2 regions of the Paenibacillus sp. R14(2021) genome follow, and region 1 is predicted to be linked to the other one. Evidence: riboswitches for the same ligand, from Rfam matches in the RefSeq annotation. Region 1 holds a riboswitch; the other holds the start of a gene.
What was found. Region 1 has a riboswitch for cobalamin ahead of KXU80_RS02605 (ABC transporter substrate-binding protein). Riboswitches for the same ligand answer to the same signal wherever they lie in the genome.
Positions count from the first base shown of each region.

Region 1 (11,681 bases):
CAGGTGCATTACGAATCCGCGATTCCTCCAGAGCTCTTGGAGCTGGGCAAGGGAAAAACCTACAACATTACGACGTACGGCTGTCAGATGAACGAACATGACACCGAGGTCATGAAAGGTATTTTCGAACAACTGGGCTATACGGCTGTCGAGGATCGCAATCAAGCGGACGTGATTCTATTAAACACCTGTGCGGTGCGTGAGAACGCGGAAGATAAGGTTTTCGGCGAGCTAGGGCACCTGAAGCATCTGAAGCTGGAGAAGCCCGGGTTAATTCTGGGCGTATGCGGCTGCATGTCCCAGGAAGAATCGGTGGTCGGACGGATCATGCAGAAGCACGGCTTCGTGGATCTGATCTTCGGTACGCATAATATTCACCGTCTGCCGTATTTGCTTCAGGATGCACTCTTCAGCAAGGAAATGGTCGTTGAAGTGTGGTCCAAGGAAGGCGACATCATCGAGAACTTGCCGAAGAAACGCGAAGGCATGCGCGGATGGGTCAATATCATGTACGGCTGTGACAAGTTCTGTACCTATTGCATCGTCCCGTATACACGAGGCAAAGAGCGGAGCAGGCGGCCCGAGGATGTCATTGCCGAGGTTCGGGAGCTGGCACGCCAGGGCTTCAAGGAAATTACGCTGCTCGGCCAGAACGTCAACGCTTACGGTAAGGATTTTGAGGATATCGCTTACCGGTTCGGCGACCTCATGGCGGATATCGCCAAGATCGATCTGCCGCGCATTCGCTTCACGACGAGCCACCCCCGCGACTTCGACGATCATCTTATTGAAGTGCTTGCAACGGGCGGCAGCCTGGTAGAGCATATCCACCTGCCGGTACAGTCGGGCAGCACGGAAGTGTTAAAGCGAATGAGCCGCAAGTATACCCGCGAGATGTACTTGGAGCTGGTAGGCAAGATCAAGCGTGCGATTCCGAACGTGGTGCTGACGACCGACATTATCGTCGGATTCCCTGGGGAGACGGAAGAACAGTTCGAAGAGACCATCACGCTCATGAAGGAGGTCGGATTCTCATCGGCCTACACCTTCATCTACTCGCCGCGCGCAGGTACGCCTGCGGCGGATATGGCAGATAATATTCCTGAGAACGTGAAGCGGGCGCGTCTTGCGCGCTTGAACGCTGTCGTTGCCGAACTCAGCCGTCAAAGCAATGAATCGATGCAGGGTCAAGAGGTCGAAGTACTGATCGAAGGCCATAGCAAGAATAATGCGGATGTCTTATCGGGACGGACGCGTACCAATAAGCTGGTCCATATTCAAGGGCCGGCGTCGTGGATCGGACAGTTCATTAATGCGCGGGTTACGGAAGCACAAACCTGGTATATCAAAGCGGAGCCAATCATAAAACATGAGGCCGTATCTTAATGTATCGGCTGGAGGAGATGGAATAATGGCAAACGAACAAACAGCTAAACATGAACACGATCATGACCATGATCACCATCACGGCATCAGATTCGACGTTCCGAAATTCAATACCGAAGACATCATCGTACGCGCCGATATTATGGCCAAAACGAAAGAGCTCGCAGGCATGATCTTCACGTCGGAGGAAGTGCAGCAGTTCCAGCGCGCCGAGAAGCAAATTCAAGGCAACGACCGCATTCAGGGCTTGATTGCCCAAATCAAGAAGAAGCAGAAAGAAATCGTTGCGTTCGAGACGACGTTCAAGAACGCCGATATGGTCGCGAAGATCGAGCAAGAGATCGAAGTGCTTCAGGATGAGCTGGACGGCATTCCGATCGTAACCGAATTCCAGCAAAGCCAAGCGGATATCAACTATCTGCTGCAGACAATCGTTTCCGTTATTCGCGATACGGTTGCAGAGAAAATTACCATTGAAGATGCACAAACCGAAGATCCGGAAGAGTGCATGTAATTAAATAAACGAACACCTGCCGATATTGTGCTTTGCAGCATCGACAGGTGTTTTTTTGATTCAAGATGCGGTTTTGGCGGGGGCGGCACTGGATCGTTTCCAGAACAGCGCGAGCAAGAGGGCAATTAGCGCGAATGCGCCGCCGAGCCAGAAGCCGTAATCACGGCCGAACATGTCGTTAACGAAGCCCGCCAAGAAGGGGCCGGCAAACATGCCGATCGAATAAACGGCTTGGTAGAATCCCATCGCTGTCGCGCGTTTGGAGGATGCGAAGGGCTGAATGGCAAGACCGAGCAGGATAGGCAGGTGCATGCCCTGCGCGAAGCCGTTCAACACCTGCGTCAGCGCGAGCAAGCCGAGGCTGGGCGAATAGGCTATGGCAACCGTGAAGATACCGCTCAGCAGGAAGGCGATTGCGATGACATTCCAGGTCCCGCACCGAGGGACGAGCCACCGGCCGGTAATTAAGGAAGCAGCTGCATGCGGAATCATGAAGGCGACGACAATGAGCGTCAACTGACCGCTGGAGGCACCTAATGAGGTTGCTTTAAGCGGCGTGAATCCGAACATCGTAATGAAGAGCACGCAGTGCGCCAGAATAGATAGCGTGGATACTTGCTGCAAGGAAGGCGTCCGCACGATTTCCCGCAAATGCCGAAGCGAGATCGGTGAACGCGCGACGCCTTCACGCGGCTCTTTGACCGCGAAGGATAAGGCCAAGCCGGCTGCGCCTAGAATGATGCCTGCGAGAAATGCCGCATGCCAGCTGTATGCGCCAGCCAGCCAGCCGCTCAGCGTCATGCCGATGAGCTGCCCAGAGACGGTCATGACGCTGATATTGCTCATCGCCTTCGTTGCCTCGGATGAGGCGTAATAAGCGGCATAGAGGACAGTGAAAGCAACCCATGCGGATGCGCATACGCCGGACATCATACGTCCTGCAAGCGGCCACAGCCAAGAGCCGGGCACCATGAACAAGAGACAGCTTAGCGCGCCGCTGATCATACCAAGCATGAGAAACGGCTTGCGCTTATGGAGCTTGTCGGACAAGAGTCCGAGCGGGAAGCGGATGAACATTTGCATGAAGCCGTAGCTGCCGAGCACGATGCCGATCAGGACGTCGGCGTAGCCGCTGCTCTTCATAAACGGAGATAGGATCGGCACATAGATATACAACGTTGACCAATACAGCAGCGTGACGGTAATGAAGATGGCATGATCAGACCGATTTGTTGGTATGGCAGCTGCATGTTCCTGGGTCGTAGGGACAGCGGACAAAGAAAGTTTCGCTCCTTCCGGGGAAAGTAGAGTCAGTCTTCTAACTGTATAATAGGATATCAGGCAGAGCAATGCTTTTTAGGCAAAATGGCGCTTTCCAAGAAACTTATTTATCGCTATCGTCGTATTAGTTAGCGTAGCAATTGGAAATGCGAACCTGGAGAGGAGTAAGCAGCATTGAAAAAATCATGGATTCGAGAGGTTAGGGATTGGGCGGTCACGCTTGGAATCGCGATGACGGCAGCGCTGCTCATCCAAAATTACGCCTTCGCGCAAACCGAAGTAAAGAACATATCGATGCAGAAAACGCTCGTCGAAGGGCAGCGTCTCATTGAGGACAAGATCAGCTATCATTTTGAAATGCCGAATCGGGGAGATATTGTCATCATCGACGGTCCCGAAAGCGATAAACGGTTAATAAAACGCGTGGTCGGCCTGCCGGGCGATGTCCTTAATTTTACGGCTGACGGCCGGCTGCTGGTCAATAATGCGGTGCAGCAGGAAAGCTACGTCAAAGGGCGTACGTTCTCGAACGGGCTGAACGTTCCCTATACGGTTCCGACGAAGACGGTATTCGTCATGGGTGATAACCGCGAGAACAGCCAAGACAGCAGGGTGCTTGGCCCGATTGCCTTGTCGAGTCTCGAGGGACGAGCTATTTTCCGGTTGTGGCCGTTAAGCAAGTTTGGGCAGTTGGATTAATCGGATGCCGTTCACATTCTCACATCCGCTCTTTGCGGTGCCGCTGCGACGAATTGCGCCTAAATGGCTCAGTGTGACGGGTCTTGCGCTGGGCAGCATGATTCCGGATATGGAGTATTTCATGGCGATGGAATCGTACCAAACCATCGGTCATTCATTTCTTGGCTTTCTGGTGCAGGGCTTGCCGCTCAGCATTGCAACGGCGTTTGCCTTCCATCTCATTGTAAAGCCGGTCCTGCCTAAGTTGTTCCCTGCCGCGGGCGGTATCGATCAGTTCGTGAAGAGCTTAACAGGTGATTGGCAGCTTCGCTCAGGGCGTACATGGCTTGTTTTCCTGATTTCCTTGCTCCTCGGCTATTGGACACATATCTTTATGGATGCCTGGACGCATGGGACCGGTATCTATGTAGAGTGGATTCCCGCGCTGCACCGGAAGTATGTAGGCGAACCGCTCTATCAGCTGCTGCAGTACGGATTCTCGCTGATCGGGGTGATCGTTCCTGCACTTCTGCTGCTCAATCGCTATATCCGATGGCGTATTGCCGCAAAACCAAGGAGCCTTCCGGCGGTCGAGACCGCGGGCATGAAGCTGCTGCTATGGGTATATGCCGCAGGCTTCGGTTTTATTTTATTCGCGGTAAAATTGCTGTTTTCGATGAATCGGAGCAATATCGTGAGCGTGGCGATCGTGGCGCCGCTCTCTGCTGCGCTGTTCGGCATCCTGGCGGCTTCCATGCTGTATACGGCTGCAAGGAACGGCAGTCTCGCTAAAGGGATAGGCGCCGTAGTCTTGCTCCTGCTCACGATGTCCTCGCTGAAAATCCTTGCGATCCTGTGGCCGGGATTATTGCCTAATGGTCACTACTGGATGTCTCGGCCCAAAGGCGAATTTATACCGCTTTGGTGCGCTTTTATCTGGTGTTGGTCAATCATGCTGCTGATCTGCTGCCGAATGATTGCGGGCAAACGGAGAACCGTTCACACCGGGCAGGCTCGGTTAACGCGGCCGAACCGAATGGTGTAAGGCGACGCTTCACTTGCATAAAGCCGCTGTTCATGGGGGATTCTACCATCGCCAAGTAGCAGGGGGTGCGTGAAGAACGATGAAACGATTCGGAATCATGGTTGTGCTAATAGTTGTCTTCGCAGGCCGGATGACCGCGGTTTCAGCCGAGCCGTCCTATGCCAAATGGGGACAGCTCGCCATGAAAGAAACGGCAAAGCGCTATCAGGCGGACATTGTGGACTACAAGCATTTGGGGCGGCAGACGGAACAGGCCGGTCTATTATCCGAGAATTTCAGGCTGCTGCTAAGCGACGGCGGACGCAAGTTCGAAGTGACGGTGCGGATTTATTTTAAACCGGATAGCGAACAAGTGATGCGCATTCAGTTTACGGAGAGCGGCAGGGGGCAATAAGCTGCCGACTGTCGCAAGCGTCGAGTTTTTGAATCCTTTCGTTGCATACGCGCGTATGACCGACTATACCGTTTGGGAGGGATTATCGATGATTTTTTCTACGACACCTACAATTGAAGGCCAACCGATTCAACAGTACCTTGGCGTTGTGACTGGCGAGGCTATTATGGGCGCCAATATCGTCCGCGATATATTCGCCTCCATTACCGACATCGTCGGCGGCCGTTCCGGCGCCTATGAGACGAAGCTGAAGGAAGCCCGCGACGTGGCATTTAACGAAATGTCCAGTCAGGCGTCCCGCCTCGGCGCAAGTGCGATCGTGGGCATCGACATCGACTATGAAGTCGTTCGCGAAGGTATGCTGATGGTCGCTGTCAGTGGAACGGCCGTACGCATTTAATGACATGAACTGCATATCGGATCGAACGGCATCTGCAGCATATGCGGATGCTGTTTGCTTATAGAGGAAGCGCTGGACATGGATAGCGGAGGAAGAGTAAAATGCAAATGAGATTCTTGAATCCAGTCGTTTGAAGGAGCGGTAACCGAAATGGGAGAAATAACGGCAAGTGAACTTGAAACCCGGCTGCGCGAAGGCGAGAAGCTGAGCGTTATCGACGTGCGGGAGCCCGATGAGTGGGAGTCCGGCCATATTAAAGAAGCGGTCAGCATTCCGTTGTCCGTATTTGTTGAACGTTTGGGCGAGCTGGGCAATTTCGAAGAGCCTCTGTATATGGTGTGCAGAAGCGGCAACCGGAGCGGGAAGGCTTGCGATTATTTGGCCGCGCAGGGCTATGAAGTGGTCAACGTGCTAGGCGGCATGCTAAGCTGGCCCGGTGACGTGGTTACCGGCGAATAATCGATATAGAGCATCAGCACTTTCGCATGCAATGGCGGAAGTGCTTTTTTTTGTATCATGAGACAGGGGTGGCTGCCATATAGTGGAGAGTAGGACAGCTTGAGCAAGGGTAGACGTATGCGGGCCGTAGTCATCTGGCCGCATAACGAAGGAGGCCGGCTATGCAGCACGATAGCGCGGAGGATGTGCTGGATTTACGAATTCACGGCATGAGCTGCACGGCATGTGCAACACGCATAGAACGTGCGGTCGGCAAGCTGGCCGGCGTATCCGGTGTATCGGTTCATTATGCGGCGAAGTCGGCGTACATTACGTTCGAACCGGGTACCGTGACGCCGTCCGGCATTATCGAACGAATCGGACAAATCGGTTTTCAAGCCTTTCCATATGGTCGGGACGAGAACGAAGGCTCGGAAGTCGATGCTCTAAAGCTGAGGGTTTTCGCGGGCAGCCTGTTCACGCTCCCCCTGCTGTGGACGATGGCGCATCACTATGTCTGGCTAAGCGGCATACCGGTGCCCGGCTTCATTCAAGAGCCTATGCTGCAGCTGTTTTTGGCGTCGGCGGTGCAGTTCTTTATCGGCATGCCTTTCTATTTCGGCGCCTATTATGCGCTTCGTGAACGAACGGCGAATATGGATGTGCTCGTGGCGATCGGCACAACGGCCGCATTCCTCTACAGCTACATTGCCATGCTTACGGGGGGAGCACTCTATTTCGAAACGCCGGCAGTCGTCATTACGGCGGTCTTGGTCGGCAAGCTGCTGGAAGCGACCGCATCCGAACGGGTCATGAAGGAGAGCGACAGCTATTCGTCGCTGCAGGCGAAAGAAGCTTCCGTCGTGCGCAGCGGCCGCCAGGAGCGAATTCCGCTGGACCGGCTCCGTGTCGGTGATCTGCTGATTGTGGAAGTGAACGAGCGTCTGCCGGCAGACGGCATGATCGTGGAAGGAGAGTCAACGCTCGATGAATCATTTCTGACCGGTGAGAGCGGATTGGTGAAGCGGGGGATCGGGGATCACGTGTATGCCGGCACGACGGTGAGAGGGCAGACACTGCGCATACGGGTTTCAGCAACCGGCCCTAATACGATGCTGAGCCGTATCGCGGCATTAACTCGTCAGGCACAGTCGACGAAATCCTCCATCGGGCGGAAAGTCGACCGGCTCGCCGCTGTATTCGTACCGGTTATGATGCTCCTCTCGTTAAGCACGCTCCTATTGTGGCTGTTATGGCTGAGCCCGGGCGACTGGAAGAGTGCTTCCGTACATGCCTTGGCCGTACTCCTGGCCGCTTGTCCATGCGCACTCGGACTGGCAGCGCCCATCTCGCTCGTGCTCGCGACGGGCAAGCTGGCTAGGCGCGGCATTGTGCTCAAGGAAGCAAGTGCGCTGGAGCGGCTCGCGCAGCTGGATACGATCGTGCTGGATAAGACAGGCACGTTGACGGAAGGCAAGCCGGCGGTTACAGGAATAACGGCGCTGAGCAGCTCGCCGAATGCGCTGCTGCGGCTTGCGGCGGCTGCCGAGGCGGGCTCGCAGCATCCTTTCGCCGAGGCGGTGCGGGAGGCGGCGAGGCGGGCGGGGATCGTCGTCCCGGCGTCCGCGTTCTACCAAGCCTACCCCGGCAAAGGAATTACTGCTCAGGTGGAAGGGAAAGTAATCGAGATCGGCAACGCTAGCTTTGCGGCCGAACAATCATGGGAGATTCACCGGACGCTGCAGGGGTTCGTAAGCCGCAAGGAGGAGGCTGGAGAAACGGTGATCTACGCGGCGGTCGACGGCGTATGTGCAGGAGCGATTGCGCTGTCCGATCAGGTGAAGCGAACATCGCAGTCAGCCGTGGAGCTCTTGACGCACGGAGGCGTGCACGTGGTGCTGGCTACCGGCGATCATCATGCCGCGGCATCGTCCGTTGCGACATCGACAGGCATTCATGATGTGCACGCGGCCATGCTGCCGGAGCATAAAGCCGCGCTTGTCCGAAGGCTCCAGCACGAGGGACATATCGTTGCCATGGCCGGGGACGGCTGGAACGATGCGCCTGCGCTGGCCGCAGCGGATGTCGGCATTGCCATGGGCGGCGGTACGGAAGCGGCACTGGATGCCGGACACATGACGCTGCTTCGTTCGCGGCTGACCGGCATTCCGGAAGCGCTTCAGATCAGCCGCTTAACCGTACGCAACATCCGCCAAAACCTATCCTTCGCGGTCATCTATAATGCGGTCGTCATTCCATTTGCGGCCGTTGGCGTCATCGAGCCGTGGATGGCGGGAACGGCGATGGCGCTCAGCTCGGTTTCCGTAGTGGGGAATGCGGTTCGTTTAAATGGGCAGATGAGCCGTTATTTGAATCGTCGGACGGCCGTGTAGAACGGGAAGACAGGGACAGCTCCGCGCCTGCTTGCACGCGGATCACGGCAAGCACGGCAGCGGCGGCATACAGGGCTGTGCGGCCCCGAACGGCAGCAGTCTTTTTCCGATTGACCAAGGGGAAACCTCCTAATGTCGAGTGTCCTGCTTGGAAATAGAAACCTGTAATACGTATGCGGCAGAACTCGATCAAAAGACCTCAATTTTGCGCTCCCGCAGTATAGACAACCTATAAAGGGAGTGGTATAGTTACTCAAGCACAATTACATAGGTGTTGTTACAGGTGCTGATAGACGCCGGAAGGCGAGCTTCAGCTTAATAGGGAAGACCGGTGAAAGACCGGCACGGACCCGCCACTGTAAGGAGCGCTTGGCTGCCTTGTGAGCCAAGCAATGGATCATAGCGAAGTCACTGGACGGATATCCCCGTCTGGGAAGACCTTGATGCCATCGACTCCAAGTCAGGAAACCTGCCTGTAATGCGACAAACGCTACCTACGTGGATTTAGGGAGGTGTTAGAGATGGGCATAGACATGAATTCGAACGCGAGTGAAGCGGCCGAACGGGTGTTTTGCCTGCCTGCCGATGTTCTTTGGAACATGAGCATTTCTGACACTAGAGTCGGAAATGCTTTTTTTGTTGCCTGAACGTAAAAGGGAGCAGCGTGCCGACGGTAATGCGTGCAGATAACAAGCAGAAGAAGATGGGGGAGAGAATAGGATGAAGTTAAAAAAGAAATCGGCCTATATGAAACTGGTGCTGTCGATGATGATTGCCGCGCTGCTGCTGCTTACAGCCGCATGCGGAACGGCGAAAAATACCGCTGACGATGCGTCCGGCAGTGCGAATACGCCTGCAAACACTGCCGCAGCGAACAATTCGGCAAGCGGCGCGGAGAATACGGGCACAGCCGCATCGGATAATGCGGGAACGCCGGCGGCGCAAGCGACAACAACGTATCCGCTTACGGTTAAAGACGCAACAAACACAGAGCTGACCTTCCAAGCAGCACCGCAGCACATCGTGACACTGGTGCCGAGCGAGACGGAGATCGTCTATGCGATCGGCGCCGGCGATTCGATCGTCGCTGTAGATGATTACTCCAATTACCCGAAGGAAGCGGCGGATAAACCAAAAATCGGCGGCATGGAAGCGGACATCGAGAAGATCGTATCGCTGAAGCCGGATCTGATCCTGGCAACGTACAGCATGAGCAAGGCCGTCGTCGACAAACTGCGCGCCTTGAAGCTGCCAGTTTACGCAACGGATCCTAAAACATATGATGCCGTCGTCGAGAAGGTGAAACAAATCGGCATTATTCTGAATAAGTCCGAGCAAGCAGCCGCCGTTGCTGACCATATGAACGAAGTTCGGACGCAGGTAGCGGAAGCTGTGAAGGATGCTCCGAAACCGAAGGTTTACCTAGAGTTCTCGCCGGGCTGGACGGTCGGCAAAGGCGAGTTTCTGGATGAACTGCTCACGATCGCCGGAGGCACGAACATCGCTGAGAAGCCGGGCTGGTACGAGATCGATCCGGAAGCGGTCGTGAAAGCGAACCCGGGCAGCATCATCTATGCGTCCATGACCGTGAAGGAAGGCGAGAAAAACCCGATTCTTGCCGCGATCGAATCCCGTCCGGGCTGGAATACGATTAACGCTATGAAGAATAAGCAGATTTTCGAGGTAGACCAGGATCCGCTGACACGCGTCGGCCCGCGCCTGGCGGACGGTCTGCTCGAGGTCGCCAAGAAGCTTCATCCGGATCTTGTTAAGTAAGATGCGGACCAAGTTATACGTGTATGGAGGAGCAGCGATGCTCCTCTTACTTGCATCTATCGTCGTCAGTCTTTCCTTAGGCTCCTCAGGCTTGCCGCTTAAGAATGTATGGGGCATTCTCGTTCATCAGCTGCCGGGCATGACGGATGCTTCGGCCAAATGGGATGCCAGCGAGATTGCGATTGTCACGCAGCTACGGCTCTCGCGCGTTGTGCTCGCCGTCCTGGTCGGCGCCTGCCTTGCGCTCGCAGGATCGGGCTTTCAAGGCGTGCTGCGGAACCCGCTAGCCGATCCGTTTACGCTCGGCGTGGCATCCGGCTGTTCCGTCGGCGCTGCCTTCATGATCGTCTTCGGGTTTCAAACGATGCTGGGGCTCTGGACGGTGCCGCTGGTCGCGTTTGCCACGGGGATGATCACGCTTCTTATTGTGTTCGGACTGTCACGGGCAAGAGGCTCTATGCATGTGGAGACGCTCATTCTCTCCGGTGTTATCGTGCAAGCGTTCCTAGGCGCCTTCGTTTCGTTCATGGTGTCATTGTCTAAAGGTGTCGTCAATGAGGCGATGTTCTGGCTGATGGGCAGCTTGAGCGCGCGAAGCTGGGAGCATGTCAAACTGATTACGCCATTTCTCATTGCAGGCCTTCCTGTCATGCTCCGCTACGCTCAGCATCTCAATCTATTCGTTTTCGGCGAGCGGCACGCGGCGCATATGGGCATTCATGTTGAACGCACGAAGCTGGTCGTTCTTATCGCATCTACGTTATTGACGGCGGTTGCCGTATCCATCGCAGGCGTCGTCGGCTTTGTCGGTCTCGTCGTGCCTCATTTGATCCGTTTGCTCGTTGGGCCCGACTACCGCATCATCGTGCCCATTTCCGCGCTCGGCGGCGGAATCTTCCTGTTGTGGGCGGATACGCTTGCGCGAACGGCGCTTAGTCCGAAGGAAATTTCGCTTGGTATCGTGACCGCTTTGATCGGCGCACCGTTCTTCGCGTATTTGCTCTATCGTCGCAAAGTGCTGCAAGGAGGAACGTCATGATTGAAGCGAAGCAGTTGTCCAAGACAATCGCAGGCCATGACGTGCTGCGCAGCATAAGCTTCTCGATGAGAAGAGGTGCGATGTACGGCATCATTGGACCAAATGGGGTCGGCAAGTCGACGCTGCTGCAGCTGCTGTCCGGCATGGATCAGCCCACGTCAGGCGAAGTTTTGCTGCAGGACAAACCGGCTGGTTCCTATAAACGCAAGGAGCTGGCTAGATGGGTCGCCGTTCTTCAGCAGGGCGGTCTGCCGGCCGCTATGTTTACGGTGCGCGAGGCTGTGACGATGGGAAGGTTCCCTTACCAGAACTGGCTTGGCGAGGAAGCTTCGCAAGG
Region 1 covers NZ_CP080269.1:490,886-502,566, forward strand. The annotation lists gene miaB (tRNA (N6-isopentenyl adenosine(37)-C2)-methylthiotransferase MiaB) at 1-1,386, shown strand, start outside; gene KXU80_RS02565 (YlbF/YmcA family competence regulator) at 1,412-1,900, shown strand; gene KXU80_RS02570 (MFS transporter) at 1,961-3,178, opposite strand; gene lepB (signal peptidase I) at 3,356-3,880, shown strand; gene KXU80_RS02580 (DUF4184 family protein) at 3,885-4,904, shown strand; gene KXU80_RS02585 (DUF3889 domain-containing protein) at 4,984-5,298, shown strand; gene KXU80_RS02590 (heavy metal-binding domain-containing protein) at 5,387-5,698, shown strand; gene KXU80_RS02595 (rhodanese-like domain-containing protein) at 5,849-6,157, shown strand; gene KXU80_RS02600 (heavy metal translocating P-type ATPase) at 6,319-8,529, shown strand; cobalamin riboswitch at 8,794-9,021, shown strand; gene KXU80_RS02605 (ABC transporter substrate-binding protein) at 9,250-10,305, shown strand; gene KXU80_RS02610 (FecCD family ABC transporter permease) at 10,307-11,344, shown strand; gene KXU80_RS02615 (ABC transporter ATP-binding protein) at 11,341-11,681, shown strand, end outside.

Region 2 (11,681 bases), 590 kb from region 1:
TTTATGAAACGTTTCGGCCGTAAGCTGCCCGACATTTCGCATGTGGTGCATCCGTACCCGGCCCGCTCCGAAGCCTTCATGAAAACGGCCGATCAATATTGGCGGGATAAGCTGTTTCAAGGCGGAATTGCAGGACGGCTCATGAAGACATACGTGAAATGGTTTCGATAGCGTAATGAGCAGTGCTTGCCGAACAAACGAACGCATAGTTTATACCATAAAGGGCTAAAACTGTAACAAACTAAGTAGTTAGGGTTCATTCATCAACCATAAATGATAAAGACCGGGGTGGTCCTTATGACAATGAAACGATATCTTCTCGCCACTCTTGTCCTATGCATGCTGAGCGTGACCTTAGCTGCGTGTTCCTACAGCCGTACGAGCGATAAAGCCTTGGATGCGGATTCGAATGCGGCGCTGTTATCAGGCAGCTGGGATGATGTGCTGGCTGAAGCCAGAGGGAAAACCGTCAATTGGTACATGTGGGGCGGAAGCGATGCGATCAATGAATTCGTAGACCAGAAGTACGGAACTGAGTTGAAAGAGAAATATAACATTACCCTGCATCGTGTACCGATTGCTGATACCGCGGAAGCGGTGAATAAAGTGCTGAACGAGAAGCAGGCGGGCAAAGCCAAGGACGGCAGCGTAGATTTGATCTGGATAAACGGCGAGAACTTCGCCACCTTGAAGCAGGCAGACGCGTTGTTCGGTCCTTTCGCATCCAAGCTGCCAAATGCGAAATACGTCGACTATTCGAATCCAGCCGTCCAGAAGGACTTCGGCTTGGATACGGAGGGCTACGAATCGGTCTGGGGAAGTGCGCAATTCCAATTCGTGTACGATTCCAATCGAATTAAGCCAGAAGAGCTGCCGCGCAGTTACCAAGACTTGAAGGCATGGATTATCAACCATCCCGGACGGTTTACATACGATGCACCGCCAGACTTTACGGGCACGCGCTTTGTGAAGCAATTATTTTACGAGATGAGCGGCGGCTATCAGAACTGGGCGAAGCCCTTCGAACAACAAGCATTCGATGCCGAAGCCGCGAAAGCTTGGAATTATCTGAACGAAATTAAGCCATCCTTATGGCGTAAAGGGGAAACCTACCCGAAAACAGTCGCCGAGCTTACAACGCTGTTCAATAACAACGAAGTGGACTTTGCGTTCACGCAGGACATTGGCGGAATCGCGACCGACATCGGTAAAGGCAAACTGCCTAAGTCGGCACGACCGTACGTCTTCGATACCGGCACAATCGGCGACTATCATTATGTTGCGATTCCTTACGATGCCGCGCACAAGGCCGCAGCGATGGTCGTAGCCAATCTCATTCTAGAGCCGAAGCTGCAGTTCGAGAAGTCCGATCCGGCAAAGGGCTGGGGAGACGGCATTGGTATCGATCCTTCCAAGCTGGAGGGAGTCGACAAGCAGCTGTACGAAGCGCTTAAGTCCAAAAGCGGCGATGCTTCCGTACCTGCGGATGAGCTGCTGAAGCACAAGCTGCCCGATCTTCAGGCAGCCTATACGCCGGCTCTGGAAGAAGGCTGGAAAACCCATGTATTATTCGGCAAGTAAGCCGGTTAAGCGGATTCTGCTCAGCCTTATGCTCGTTCCCGCGCTGCTACTCGTGGCAGGAACGTTTCTTGCCGGATTGTTCATTACCGGGGAGCAAAGCTTAGACTACTTCCCGCTAATCGGCAAGACGACTTTATCGCTGCATGCTTATTCGGCACTGTTTCATTCCTCCGTCTTCTATCGCTCGCTCTTATTTTCACTGGGAATATCCCTCGCTTCAACGGTAATCGCGGCATTGTTCGCCCTGATTCTGGCGCAAGGGCTTCGAAGATACAGCAGCAAGCAGGGGGGCTGGCTCCATTTCATGCTTCAGTTCAATCTACCGGTTCCGCATGTCGTCGGTGCAATTTCACTCGTGCTGCTCCTCGGACAAAGCGGGTTGATCTCGCGTCTTGCGTATGCGGCCGGCTTGATCCAGCAGCCGTCGCAGTTTCCGATTCTGATTCTCGATCAAGCAGGAATAGGCATCATGCTGGAATATGTATGGAAAGAAGTTCCGTTCATTGCGGTGTCCGTGCTCAGCATTCTAAAGTCCTGGATCGTTCCTTACGAGAAGCAGCTTCAGCTGCTTGGTGCGAATGCCTGGCAGCGATGGAGGCTCGTCACGCTGCCGTTCATGCTGCCTTCTTTGACAGCCTCGTCGATCATCGTGTTCGCCTATACGTTCGGATCGTTCGAAGTTCCATATGTGCTCGGTTCCGTAAGCAAGCCAACGCTGCCGATTCTGGCCTATCAGGCTTATCTGAATCCGGACTTGACGCACAGATCGGAAGCCATGGCTATAAACGGCGTCATCACAATCATCAGTCTATTGCTTATTGTGCTTTATATGAGATGGGGAGAAGGCTATGCGACAAAACAGCATTCGTCATCGTAAAAGCTTCATCGTATGGCATGCCATCCTGATCGTGCTTTTTTTTGTCCCGTTTATTCCGCTCCTTGCGTGGTCATTAGCTAAAGGTTGGCGATTTCCCGATTTATTGCCGACCGTGTCGTGGCGCGCATGGCATTATGTGCTCTCGCCGCATTCGCAAGTGAAGGATGCGATTATACATAGCTTGGGATTGGCTGCAGCGACTAGTTTGCTCGCAGCATTAATCGCGTATCCGGCAGCGCGCGCGCTGGGTCTTTATGTGAAGCGATGGGGAAAAACGATTCGTTTGCTGCTCATCGCGCCCCTGTTGCTTCCCGGCATATCGATTGCGATCGGCGTGCATGTCTTGTTTCTCAAGCTAGGCTTGGCTGACCGGTGGCTTGGTGTGCTGCTGTCGCATTTGATCCAGGCGATCCCGTATGCCGTTTATTTGATGCATGGCTTCTATGCCGGTTACGACATCGGTTACGAGAAGCAGGTTCGCCTATTGGGAGCGAACCGGCTCCAGACGTTTTACTTTGTCGAGCTGCCGCTGCTGCGGCCGGTCTTGTCGCTTAGTCTGTTATTTAGCTTCCTGATCTCGTGGAGCCAATATTTGGTGACGGTCTTCGTCGGCGGCGGTAATTTGGTTACGGTTCCGATGCTGCTGTTCAGTTCGTTAGCGAGCGGCGACAATTCACTCGTTGGCGCATTATGCATGCTGTTCGTCATGCCGGCGCTGCTCATCGTCATATTCAGTGCCATGGCCTTGAAAAAGGATCGCTACGACGGAAGCTACAACGGAACCTGCAACGGAAGCTTCGATGGAAAGGAGGCGGGCGGAGCTGAACCAATTCACTAAGCCTTTTTTACAGATCTCCGGCCTAGCCTATCAATATGAAGCTGCGAAATCGTTTGCCCTAGCCGAGCAGTCGATTTCCCTTGAGAAAGGGGAGCTGCTCGTCATTCTTGGACCGTCTGGCAGCGGCAAATCAACGCTGCTTCAGCTGATCGCCGGCCTATTGCGGCCAAGCCGGGGAAGCATCTTCATGGACGGGAAGGCGATTCACCATCTGCCGCCCGAGAAGCGAAACCTCTCCATGCTGTTCCAGAAGCCGTACTTGCTTCCATTCCTGACGGTCGGCGCGAACGTCGAGATTGGACTTAAGCTGCGAGGGCTACCCGCCCGTGAACGAAGGGCAAGGGCAGAAGACATGCTGAAGCAGGTTGGCATGGCGGATTTCTACCGTCGTCCAATCGCTTCGCTATCCGGCGGCCAAGAGCAGCGAGCGGCTCTCGCTAGATCGCTTGTCATCGAGCCGCAGTTGATGCTGCTGGACGAGCCCTTCAGTCAATTGGATCCGCTGCTTCGCAAACAAATGGGACGCTGGCTCGTCGATATGAAGCGGAAGTGGGACATTCCGATGATCGTGGTTACGCATGACCGGGAAGAAGCCTTGACGCTTGGCGACCGGTTTCTCGTCCTTCGGGATGGTGCTGCGCAGCAGTTAGGATCGCTGAACAGCATTTACTCCGAGCCAGCCAATCGATGGACAGCGAATTTCATGGGCTTCGACAATGCGATTGACGGTAGGAAGCGGGGGGCACGAGTAACGACCGTTCTAGGGGAACTGGAGGTAAATCCGAGCTGTACGAAAGTGCCGGACGGGCCGGTTGATATTGTCATTCGATCAGAATGGCTTCAATTTGATTCATTATCTTCGATTCGAGCAACAATCGAAGACGGCTTCTTTCGCGGGGAGTATACGGAAGTGACATTGCGAGTAAGCGGCGTGAGGATTGTAATCAAGCAGCTTGGTTATTTGAATGCAATACGAGGAGCTGAAACGGGGGTACGCCTGGCTGTCCCAACCGTCTGGTGTCTTCCGAAGGAGATGACGTAACACATGTTGGATTCCTATGCGCGTCAAACCGTGCAGCCGGCCATTGAAAGAGGTGCGAAGCTGCTTCGATCAGCAGGATTATCCGCCAATACGATTACCTGGGCCGCGATGCTGGCGGGCGTCGGAAGCAGTGTCGTCTTCACAGCAGGTTATCCGATCGCAGCCGTTATCGTGCTGTGGCTGTCCGGTTATCTCGATACGGTCGACGGCACGATCGCCAGAATGACCAAGCCGTCCAAATGGGGGACGATTCTGGACATTACATTCGATCGGATCGTCGAATGCTCATCGATCCTAGCGCTGGCGATCGTCCATCCGGACGCCTATTTGCCCCTAGGACTTGATTTGGCTGCAATCTTGATTACGATTACGACGTTTCTCGTTACGGGCAACGTTATCACGAATGCAGGAGCCAAAGGCTTTCATTATAATCCAGGGATTTTGGAGCGAACGGAAGCGTTCGTGTTTTTCTCCTTGATGATGCTGTTTCCAGGCGCGATTCTAGAGCTATCGTGGCTGTTTTTCGCTCTCCTTGTGCTTACAGCCTTCAAGCATCTTCGGGATGTTCACGCATGGCTTAGCAAGAACGAAGCGGAATAGCGTTTGAGCAAGAAGGGACAGGCTGCCGAGTGGTTCGGCGGCCTGTCCCTATAGTGAAGCCAAAAGAGTCAACAACATGATCGGCAGCGGTACTAGGTCGACCCCGCGACAGCGATACCGTTAAATACAGCAGGGCCGGACACGACGAAATCGATAAATCCGTCCGTTGCAATAAAGAGGGAGTAACGGATTTGACCTGTCAAGACGTCTGCCGCAGGCGGGAAATCGGCTGCTGTAATGCTGATCGGGTACAGCGTGCTGAGCAGCCGAACGTCAAACTGTTGAAACAAGATTTGCGTGCCTGTTCCAAGCGTTCCATCGCCGCCGCGCTGCACGAAGAGCGAAACCACGGTTGGATCCAGAAGCTCCGGTTCGCTTTCATACTTCACTCTATGAAAATACGAAGCCAATGGGACTCGTCTAAGGTATAATTAGGCAGGACCAGGATCGAAATAGAGGGGGACGAATACGGATGATCATTATGATTAACGGGGCTTTCGGCGTTGGGAAAACAACCATTGCGAGCTGGCTTCAGGCATCCTTGGCCAACAGCATGATCTACGACCCAGAAGAAGTTGGCTACATGCTTCGCAACCTAATTCCGAGCGAACTCAAAGCGCCTGAAGAGCAAACAGACAATTTTCAAGATATGGAATTATGGAAGATCCTCGTCGTTCAAGTCGCGGAACAGCTGCATAAGAAATACAAGAAAACGATCCTTGTTCCTATGACCATCTGTAATAAGGACTATTTTCATTACATATTTAATGGACTTAAACAAATAGACGCCGAAACCTATCATTTTTGTTTGATCGGCAGCCAGGAAACGATATTCGAGCGGTTAAGAATGCGCGGGGAAGTAGAAGGAAATTGGTGTTTTCAGCAGACCTTGAAATGCGTGGAAGCCTATCAAGATCCATGCTTCCAAACCTACATACCGACGGATGGTCGTGAGATTGACGATATCGTGAATACCATTAAAGCACGGATAGACACGTCGAGTACGGGAGGGACGACAACCTCTCAACCCGGATAATGGCTATTGAACACGAAAACCCTTCTTCCCATGCATAAATGCCGGGAGAAGGGTTTTTCATTGGATGCTATGCATTACGAATCCTTGGTGATGCGGTTGGACACGAGCAGCATGAGGAAGGAGATGACAATCATCGTTCCAGCCCATGCCCATGCCAGCGTCATGCTTCCGCCGTCGGAAGCGACATAGATCGCTGTCGGAATCGTCTGGGTTCGGCCTGGAATGTTCCCGGCAACCATGAGCGTCGCTCCGAATTCGCCAAGACCGCGGCAGAAGCCGAGCAGGTAACCCGAGGTCAACGAGCGGGAAGAGAGCGGCACGGAAATATACCGAAACACCTGCCACTCACTCGCACCCATTGCTCTTGCGGCGTTCTCGAGATCGGGATCGACGCCCTGCAGGCCTGCCTTCATGGAGCGGTACGCAAGCGGAAACGCAACGACCGCTGCCGCAATGACCGCGGATTCCCACGTGAACAGGATCGGCCCGCCGAACAGCGATTCGTAAAATTTGCCGAACCAGCTGCGTCTCCCCAGAATAACGAGCAGCACGAAACCGACGACGGTAGGCGGAAGCACGAGCGGAAGCAGCAGCAGCGTTTCGAGGATGCTTTTGCCGTAGAAGCGCGCCCTGGCCATTCGCCATGCGATAAGCAGTGATACAGCGAATACAAGCACGCTAGCGATCACCGCTATTTGAAGCGAAAGCGCGATGGGCGCTAGAAAGGTTTTCCAGTCCACGGAATCATTCCCGTCGTGAATTAGTTAGCAGCGTAAATCCGTATTTGACAAGTACGGGATCTGCTTCTTTGGATTGCAGGTAGGTGTATAAATCGTTCGCTTTGAAAGCATGCTTCGATTATTTCAAGACGCCGACATAGACAAGCTTATCTTGGAGCGTATCCCAGACGCCGCGCGCAGTCAAGGTTTCTTTGGCATATTGTCCGGCAGGGACGGATTTCGGCTGGGCGACGGCGATTTTCTTGATGCTCTTGATTTCATGTCCGCAATCGTAACATATGAAGTTGATGTTTTGTAGTGTTTAATTATAATTTAGTACTGAAACAGAAGAGCTGAACATAAATAGAATAGAGTTCGCGGCTCTACTGAAGAAGAGTCGTAGGCAGCAGGCATCCGCTTCAGAGCAGACCGCCCGCGTATTTCCTCGCAAAGCTGGACAATCCTACCTGCACAGGCTACTATATACCTTCACAATTTCATAGATAACGGCTAAGGTGCACGCCCGGATGAATGCTCATCCGGCTGCTTAATAGGGAAGTCCGGTGCGAAGCCGGCGCGGTCCCGCCACTGTAAATGCGGAGTGAGTTCTCAGGCAAGCCACTGTTCCGATTCTGGAATGGGGGAGAATGAAGTGTTCGGTGGATTAACGACATTAATTATATATGGAGGCATTATCAACCTCGGTTCGGTCATGATGTTCACCCCAACTTTCACTTGGGGTGCGCTGTTGGCTTCGTATGCTTCAGGCTTCTGGTTTGACCTGGTGCATGCCGTTGCGACCGTGATCTTCTTATGGTACTTATCGCGGCCGATGCTGGAGAAGCTGGACCGAATTAAGCTCAAATACGGCTTGTTGGAGCCTTGATACCGCATATCAGAACAAAAAGCATCCCCGCCGGCATTAACCGGACTGAGGATGCTTTTTGCTTGTTTGGCTATAGGGCTCGATATGAATGTGCACGTGAGAGATCTGATGCGAATCATAGATCTGCTTCTCTACATGCTCAGTAATGTCATGGCTCTCGGTCACCGTAAGCAGGTGGTGGACGCCGATGGTCACATCGACCAGCTTATAGCTGCCGTGCATACGAGCCTTCATATCGATGATCTTCTCCACGCCGGGCACGTCCCGAACCGTGCTGCGGATCGCTTGCAGTTCTTGATCATCGAAGCCATCCGTCAGCGCATGCGCAGCATCCCTGAATATTCCCCATGCTGTCTTGCAGATCATCAGGCCGACCAGTAATGCAGTCAGCGGATCAAGCCACGACAGCCCCAAGCTTGAACCAATGATGCCGACGAAGGCACCGATGCTTACGAGCGCATCCGAGCGGTTGTCCTGTGCGGCAGCCATCAATGCAGCACTTTGGATTCGCTTGGCAAGACGAACATTGTAGAGATAGACCGCGAATATGGCAATCGCCGAGAACAACGCCGTCCATGCAGCGGCACTGCCATGCGAAGCCTCGCTCGGACGTTGAAAAGCAGTAACCGATGTATAAAGCACCTGCAAGCCGACGCCGAACATGATGAACGAAGCAGCAAGCGCCGCGACGGTCTCAGCCCGAAAATGGCCGTACCGGTGGTCCTTGTCAGGCGGTTTGCGGGATAAGCGAAGCCCGATCAGAACGGCCACCGAAGCGATGATATCCGTCGAATTGTTCAGCCCGTCCGCCGTCAACGCTTCGGAATTTGCCGATAATCCAACTGCAAGCTTCAGTGCCGCTAAGCACAGATAGGCCGCTATACTGATCCAGGCGCCTATCTCGCCTTGTTTAATGTCTTCGTATGCGCGTTCCATTCGCAACCTCCGTCTGTTCAACTCTCCGAAGGCAATAATAACGGAGAACCTCCGTGTGGGTCTAGAGAAACAGTGTTGTCGGAAGCCTCAAAAATAAGCAGGGGACAACAAAGTTGCGCATGTCCAAATCGCCAAACTAGCATAGGCGGGGGAACTCCGTGGCCAGATTGCAAAAATATAGCAATCAAATAATTAACATAACTATAGTTATGTAGCCTATTTAAAATGAAATCTTCTGCATCGTTTTTTACAGGGGAGCAGGCCTGCGGCAGCCTGCTTGTGATCGTTGAAGTTACAGGAAGAATGGTTCGAAAACCACATTGTTAATTCGCCATTACCTGCAGTGTCAAAATTGCTCCCTAGGACCACTTTACATAATTATCCAATTACTATAACATGCAAGCTGAGAACAGCAAACGAGATCCGCATGCACAGCAGGAAACGTTCGCTCTTCGGTTGGAATCACCAGTCATGAAAGCGTATTTATTTGCATGCATCTCGTACTTCATTATGAATTCGGGAGGAATCGAAATCATGAAAAATCAAGTTCCTCTGCCAAGAACGACGCCGGAGGCGCAGGGCATATCGTCACAAGCGGTGATCGCATTCCTGGACGCCGTCAGGGAACAAAAGCTGGAGCTTCACAGCTTCATGCTGCTCCGGCGCGGAGAGGTAGCCGCGGAGGGCTGGTGGGCGCCGTATCGGCCCGAATACCCGCATATGCTGTTTTCCCTTAGCAAAAGCTTCGCGTCGACGGCTATCGGCTTTGCCGCAGCGGAAGGGCTGCTGTCGGTGAAGGATCCCGTCATCAGTTTCTTTCCCGAAGAGGTCCCCGACACGATATCGGAGAATCTCGCTGCGATGCAGGTGCGGCATCTGCTGATGATGGGCACCGGGCATGCCGCGGACGTCACCGGAAGCGTTCAGAAGGACGATAATTGGGTGAAAGGCTTCCTGGCGGAGCCTGTCGAATTCGCACCGGGCACGCATTTCGCCTACAACAGCGCAGCCACGTACATGCTGTCCGCCATTCTTCACCGGATTACCGGCCAGTCCCTGCTCGCGTTCCTGGAGCCGCGCCTGTTCGCGCCGCTCGGCTTGTCCGAGGCTACCTGGGAGACTTGTCCGCGCGGCATCGCGACCGGGGGCTGGGGGCTGAACGTAACGACGGAGGACATCGCCAAATTCGGTCAGCTGTACTTGCAGCGCGGCGAATGGGCCGGGCAGCAGATCCTGCCGGCCGCATGGATCGATGAGGCTACCGCCTATCAGATCAATAACGACGACGGGCGCGCGAACGATTGGACGCAGGGCTACGGCTATCAATTCTGGCGCTGCCGCCATGGCGCGTATCGGGGTGACGGGGCGTTCGGCCAGTTTTGCGTCGTCATGCCGGAGCAAGAAGCCGTGCTTGCTATCACATCCAGTGTTGGCGATATGCAAGCCGTGCTGGACGTCGTGTGGGCCGAGCTGCTTCCTGCCCTGTCCGCCGCCGAAGCTGCCGAGCCGAATGAAGCGATTCAAGCGGCGCTCGCCGAGCGGCTGGCATTCCTTCGAATCGACGCGCCGCAGACGGAGCCGTCCTCGCCGAACGAAGCGCAGCTGGAGGGCCGCGTCTTCCGTATGGAGCCGAACGAGCTGCAGCTCGAAACGATTGCCCTCCGCTTCTCGGAGCAGGGCGCCGAGCTCGTGATCGGCAACGAACGCCTCGGTGATCAGACCGTGCAATTGGGCCGAGGCGCGTGGAAAGCGAGCCGGATTCGCATCGAAAGCGTCAAACAGGGCGCCGAGCAGCACGTGGAGGGCAGTTTCTCGTGGAAGGACGGCGATACGATGGACACCCGGCTACTGTTCGCGGAGACGCCGTTCACGTATACGTTGGCGCTCCGTGCGGACGGGGAAGTGCTCGAGCTGCAATTCTCGGCAAACGCCGCCTGGGAGGCGGGACGCATTTTGACGATCCGCGGCCAAGCGGCGGCGCTGGCCTGATCACCGGTAAGAGCAGACAACGGGCTCGATACAAGGGTCATCTGTAGTATTTAACGGGCATTCAAGAGGAGGCATAATTCTAGATATAAGGCCGCCATTTTGGCGGTCTTTATTATGTAAAATAAGTTAAGCTGACACAGCAGCCGATCCATATTATGCAGCTCTATTTGGGACTAGCGCTCGCAGGGGAGTTCGACTATAATATGAACCTGGTAAAGATGACAATTCGTGGGGGTATTCGTATGAAGCAAGGCGTAATTCGTGCAATGATGATCGTTATTCTTAGCTTCGCGCTAGTCTTGCCTCAAGTCCGGGCAGCAGGTCAGGAACAGGTTATCGGCGTTTATTTGGATGGCCGCCAGATCGCGATGGAGAGCACTCCCTATATCAAAGACGGGGTAACGCTGGTACCCTTTCGGCCAATTTTCGAAGCGTTGCGCCTTGCAGTGAGCTGGGACAAGGCCGCGCAATTGGTTACGGGGAAGAATGAATGGTCAATGGTGGCACTTCGCGTTGGAGCTCTTTCCGCCCAAGTGAATGGCAACTCGGCCGATCTGCAGGTGCCGGCCGAGTTGAGGAACGGCGCCGTTTTTGTCCCGCTGCGGTTTGTCGGGGAGGAGACCGGGAACACCGTCCGCTGGAATGCTTCAGCCGGCAGGATCGATATTGAAACAGGCCATTCGCTGAAAGGCCGTCTTGTCACACCTTTGGGGAAGACTCAAGCAAGGGATCTGCAACTGTACCGGATCGTACAGGACGAACTCGTGAAGGTCGCCGCTGCGCGGACCGATTCAAACGGCTGGTATCGTTTCGACGGATTAATTGAGGGCGAACATTACAGCATCCAAGGCGCATGGCCCAATGTTACCGACATCGAGAGCTGCGAATTCCAATTCAGAACCCGAGGGAATTGTTCGCAATTGATCTCGAGCGCACCAAAACAGGCGGGTTTCCGCGCCTTGTCGCCTGGCGGCAATCCGCTTGTCGCCGGCCAATACCAAGTGATGCTCCTGTGGGATAACGCAATCATGATGAACGGGTCCCCCAAGATGGGCGGTCAGTTCTTCGACAACTTAACGGATGGCCGTGCGTACACCGCGACGGTCAAGATTCTGGATGCATCGGGGAACGCCGCTTACAGCGCGCCGGAGCCGTTTACGTTCACTTATCATCGTGG
Region 2 covers NZ_CP080269.1:1,077,145-1,088,825, reverse strand. The annotation lists gene KXU80_RS05255 (dihydrolipoyl dehydrogenase family protein) at 1-171, shown strand, start outside; gene KXU80_RS05250 (ABC transporter substrate-binding protein) at 304-1,581, shown strand; gene KXU80_RS05245 (ABC transporter permease) at 1,562-2,458, shown strand; gene KXU80_RS05240 (ABC transporter permease) at 2,430-3,296, shown strand; gene KXU80_RS05235 (ABC transporter ATP-binding protein) at 3,259-4,338, shown strand; gene KXU80_RS05230 (CDP-alcohol phosphatidyltransferase family protein) at 4,342-4,938, shown strand; gene KXU80_RS05225 (hypothetical protein) at 5,031-5,348, opposite strand; gene KXU80_RS05220 (AAA family ATPase) at 5,411-5,974, shown strand; gene modB (molybdate ABC transporter permease subunit) at 6,049-6,714, opposite strand; gene KXU80_RS28385 (substrate-binding domain-containing protein) at 6,833-6,952, opposite strand; cobalamin riboswitch at 7,190-7,334, shown strand; gene KXU80_RS05210 (hypothetical protein) at 7,346-7,579, shown strand; gene KXU80_RS05205 (cation diffusion facilitator family transporter) at 7,616-8,515, opposite strand; gene KXU80_RS05200 (serine hydrolase domain-containing protein) at 9,050-10,504, shown strand; gene KXU80_RS05195 (stalk domain-containing protein) at 10,747-11,681, shown strand, end outside.
Region 2: another riboswitch for cobalamin. It lies ahead of KXU80_RS05210 (hypothetical protein); the one in region 1 lies ahead of KXU80_RS02605 (ABC transporter substrate-binding protein).